Regions from separate parts of the Jeotgalibaca sp. MA1X17-3 genome, predicted to be linked through region 1. Evidence: predicted binding sites of a transcription regulator. Region 1 holds the regulator's gene; the other holds the start of a gene.
The links. Region 1 encodes LexA, which represses DNA repair genes until DNA is damaged. Its sites were predicted from a motif close to CNAACANNTGTTNG; they were not measured.
Positions count from the first base shown of each region.

Region 2: a site for LexA is predicted at 927-940, ahead of dnaB (replicative DNA helicase). Genes of this name have one in related genera too.

Region 1 covers NZ_CP090983.1:1,348,895-1,351,381, forward strand. The annotation lists one part of gene LZ578_RS06770 (IS3 family transposase) at 1-557, shown strand, start outside; gene lexA (transcriptional repressor LexA) at 646-1,269, opposite strand; gene LZ578_RS06780 (YneF family protein) at 1,486-1,776, shown strand; gene LZ578_RS06785 (ABC transporter ATP-binding protein) at 1,798-2,487, shown strand, end outside.
Region 2 covers NZ_CP090983.1:206,047-208,533, reverse strand. The annotation lists gene LZ578_RS01075 (DHH family phosphoesterase) at 1-397, shown strand, start outside; gene rplI (50S ribosomal protein L9) at 394-846, shown strand; gene dnaB (replicative DNA helicase) at 1,037-2,404, shown strand.

The DNA.
Region 1 (2,487 bases):
GTATAAATGGACGGTTTAACTCCTCTATCCCTTATCAAAAAATCACTACGGACACGACGGAGTTTAAATATTATGAGAAAGACGAATCAGGTCGTTTGCAAATTAAAAAGTTATACCTCGATCCATTTATGGATTTATTTAATCGCGAGATCATTAGTTTTAAAGTGACTAAACAACCCAATGGCGAAAGCATTATAGCAGCTTTAAATGACGCTATCCAGGCTTCGAGAACGTGTAAATATAGACGAATGTTCCATTCAGATCAGGGCTGGGCGTATCAAATGAAGGCCTATGGTGTAGAATTAGAAGACAACAACATTTTCCAAAGTATGTCCCGTAAGGGAAACTGCTTCGATAACAGTCCAATGGAGAACTTCTTTAGTATATTGAAACAGGAAATGTATCATGGACGTATTTATAAAAGTTACGGGGAATTAAAGAAAGCAATAGTGATCTTCATTAATTATTACAATAACGATCGAATGAAGGAGAAACTTAATTGGTTAAGTCCAATTGAATACCGATTATCATCACCTTCTTTAAAACAAAGCGCATAAAAAACAGAGTAGAATAATCTACTCTGCAAAAAAGTCTAACTTTTTGGGGTCACTATAATTACCCTGGCTTTTTCTTTTTTTAATAAAATTATGAAATATGACTTCTGTATAACCCTACTACTTTCCCTAGGATTTGAACGTTTTCTAATATAATTGGGGACATACTATTATTTTCAGGTTGTAGTCGATAATAGTCTTTTTCTTTATAAAATCTTTTACAGGTTGCTTCATCTTCATCCGTTATAGCAATAACGATATCACCATTTTCAGCAGACGTTTGCTTTCTAACGATAACAGAATCATCACTTAGTATACCAACGTTAATCATGCTATCACCGCGAATTTTTAACATAAACAAGTCTTCTGAAACATATTGTAAATCAGGAGGTATTGGGAAAAAGTCGGTTGCTTCTTCTATAGCAAGGATTGGTTCTCCTGCTGTTACAGTACCAAGTAAGGGCATTTGATTTGATTTTACACCAAGTTTCGTTAATCCAGTTTCGCTAACTTCTATTGCACGTGGTTTTGTAGGATCTCTATAAATATATCCTGATTTTTCTAGTCTTGATAGGTGCCCGTGCACAGTGGAAGTAGAAGAAAGATTGACTGCATTTCCAATTTCACGAACAGTTGGAGGATATCCCTTTTTCTGTACTTCGTTATATATGAAAAGCAGTACTTCCATTTGCCGGGTGTCTCTACTTTTTGTCATGAGAGCATCATCTCCGTTACTATTATTTATATGTTTATTGTAGCATAGTCAAACATTGTAATCAAACAGATGTTCGTATGAATGATAAAAAACAGCTAGAATAGATGAAAAAAGTCTGCTATTTAAAAATAGAAGAAGAAAGCAGTCATATCTATTTCTTTTTTTGTGGTATTCTTGTAAAATGGTTTAATGATAACTTTTGGGAGGAGGATATGAATGAGTACAGGAGCTTGGATTTTTATTGTAGTTTTAGGAGTAATTTTAGGTGCAGTGGGTGGATTCTTTCTTTCACGTAAGTATATGATGAATTATTTTGAAGAAAACCCTCCTTTTTCTGAAGATATGTTACGATCGATGATGATGCAGATGGGACAAAAGCCATCTGAACGCAAAGTAAAACAAATTATGGCATCGATGAAGGCACAATCTTCAAAAAAGAAAAAAAATAAGTTGAATAGATACAAATTGTGGATGCATGTTTTTGGTCCACTTTTTTTATTTTTGTAAAAGAAAGAAGGTATCAAGTGAATGGGAATATTTAAAAGATTAAAATGGTTCTTTAAACAAGAATGGAAAGCTTATAGTATTGGAATATTCTTTTTGGTGATGGTCGCAATTATTCAAGTGATATCTCCTCGAATTGTCGGAAATATTATTGATCAAATTAGTCTGAAAACACTAACTAGCCGAACTCTTCTTATTCAGGTAGGGATTATTTTAGCCTGTGGAATAGCTCAGTATCTTTTCCGTTATATTTGGAGAATGAAAATTTGGGGAACTTCAGCTAAACTTGAAAAAATTATGCGGTCTCGTTTGTTCCATCACTTTACGAAGATGGATGCCATCTTTTTCCAGAAATACCGGACAGGTGATTTAATGGCCCATGCAACTAACGATTTGAATGCTATTCGTTTAGTTGCAGGAGCTGGAATTCTTACGTTAGCGGATTCTATTTCTTCTGGAGGAATTACACTTATAACTATGCTATTTTTTGTCAATTGGAAATTAACATTGATAGCGATGCTTCCATTACCTGCTTTAACAATTGTAGCTCGTTTGTTGGGAAAAAGAATGCACAAAAATTTCCGAAAAGCACAAGCTGCCTTTTCTGGTTTGAATGACAAAACGCAAGAAAGTATTACGGGTGTTAAAGTTATTAAAACATTTGGAGAAGAAGAGTTAGATATAGAGGACTTTGAAAAAAGAACTAATGATGTA
Region 2 (2,487 bases), 1.1 Mb from region 1:
ACAATCATTGAAAGAAGACTTGGATACGTTTCTAATGAGAAGTCATTTGATGGAAACCATGGAGTTTATTATTCCAGGAATGGCTATAGTGGCAGGCGAAGAGGACAAGGTATATGATACCGTGGTAGCTGCACAAACAGCTGATACGATGTTATCTATGGAAAAAGTTGAAGCATCTTTTGTGATTACCCAAAGAAGTGATGGTAGAATTGGAATTAGTGCTAGAAGCTTAGGGAAAATTAACGTTCAAACTATTATGGAAAAATTGGGTGGTGGAGGACATTTATCAAATGCGGCCACTCAAATTGAGGACTCTACAGTTGCAGAAGCAAAAGAAAAATTAGTTAAAGTATTAAAAAAAGAAGAGAATGAAGAAATGGAAGGAGAAATAAAATGAAAGTAATTTTTTTAGAAGACGTAAAAGGTAAAGGTAAAAAAGGTGAAGTAAAAAATGTGGCGGATGGATACGCACATAATTTTTTGATTAAAAATGGGCTAGCTGAAGAAGCAAATAAATCTAATGTATCAGCTTTAAAAGGTCAAAAGATGGCTGAAGATAAAAAGATGGCCGAAGAATTACAAGAAGCAACAGATTTAAAAGCTTTTCTTGAAAAAGAAGATTCTGTAATCGAACTGAAGGCTAAATCTGGTGAAGATGGACGTTTATTCGGATCGATTACTAGTAAACAAATCGCTGCAGAACTTAAAAAACAATATAAAGTTAAATTAGATAAAAGAAAAATTGATTTGAAAAACCCAATTCGTGCTTTAGGTTTCACAAGAATGAATGTACGACTACACCCTGATGTTATGGCCACACTAACGGTTCATATAACAGAAGAATAACGTATATATAAAAAGCTGAGGAAAATACCTCAGCTTTTTATATTGTTTATTAGACAAATAATGGAGTAGAAACAACGGAAAGAACATGCGTTCGAAAACGCTTATTGTTTAACCAGATTTTTTAGAGTACAATAAAAAAAACAAGAGAGTTGTAATTCTCTCCAGTAATCATGAGAAGGATGAAGTAGTTATGGAAGAAGTATTCCAAAATCGAATACCTCCACACAGTTTAGAAGCAGAGCAGTCTGTATTAGGATCCATCTTTTTAGATACAGAAACTGTTGTCAACGTATTGGAGTATTTAGAAGCAGTTGATTTTTACAAAAAAAGTCACCAGCTTATTTTTGATGCAATCGTTCGTCTTTATAATCGTAACGAGGCGATTGATGTGGTTACTTTGGCAAATGAACTTGAGAATAAAGGACAGTTAGAAAATGTTGGAGGTTTAGCATACTTAGCAGATCTAGCTATTGCCGTTCCTACTGCAGCAAACGTAGAGTATTACTCAAAAATAGTAGAAGAAAAATCAATACTAAGAAATTTAATTCGTTCTGCGACTGATATAGTGAAAATTGGATATGAAGAAGGAGACGAACTCTCTACTATATTAGATAGTGCGGAACATAATATTCTTCAAGTTTCCGAAAGAAGGAACCGTTCAGGATTTATTCGTATCTCTGATGTTGTTGCTACTTCACTACAGAACATTGAACTACTAGCTCAACAAACAGGAGACATTACCGGAGTTCCAACGGGATATATTGCTTTAGATAAAATGACAGCAGGATTGCAAAAAGAAGAACTTATTATTCTTGCGGCTAGACCTGCCGTAGGGAAGACGGCATTTGCTTTGAACATCGCACAGAATGTAGCCACAAAGTCTAATCAAGTGGTAGCCATTTTCAGTTTAGAAATGGGAGCAGAATCATTAGTCAACAGAATGTTATGCGCAGAAGGAAATATTGATGCTAGTAACTTACGAACAGGGCAGTTGACGGAAGAAGAATGGTCTAGTTTGATTATGGCAATGGGGGCATTAGGGCAGTCTAAAATTTTTATTGACGATACTCCAGGAATCCGAATAGCAGAAATAAGAGCAAAAAGTCGTCGATTAAAACAAGAACAAGGTGAAATTGGCTTAATCGTTATCGACTATCTTCAATTAATAGAAGGAAATAGTAAAGAAAATCGGCAGCAAGAAGTTTCAGAAATATCCCGTCAGTTAAAAAAATTAGCAAAAGAGCTAAAAGTACCAGTCATCGCTCTCTCTCAATTATCTCGTGGCGTAGAACAAAGACAGGATAAACGCCCTGTCTTGAGTGATATTCGTGAATCAGGATCAATTGAACAAGATGCAGATATTGTAGCTTTTTTATATCGAGAAGATTATTATGACCGAGAAGGTTCGGAAGAAAATAGTGGGGAAGAGCTTGATAATAACATTGTCGAAGTAATTATTGAAAAGAATAGAAGTGGAGCTCGTGGGACCGTTAAGCTTCTATTCAAAAAAGAGTTTAATAAATTTTCATCGATGTCTTACATGCCAGAACCAATGTAGAGATAGATTAATGAAGGGTTCTAGGAAATCCTATATTTTTAATAGGATATAGAACGTATGTAACGAGTTTAATTTCTCTGTTA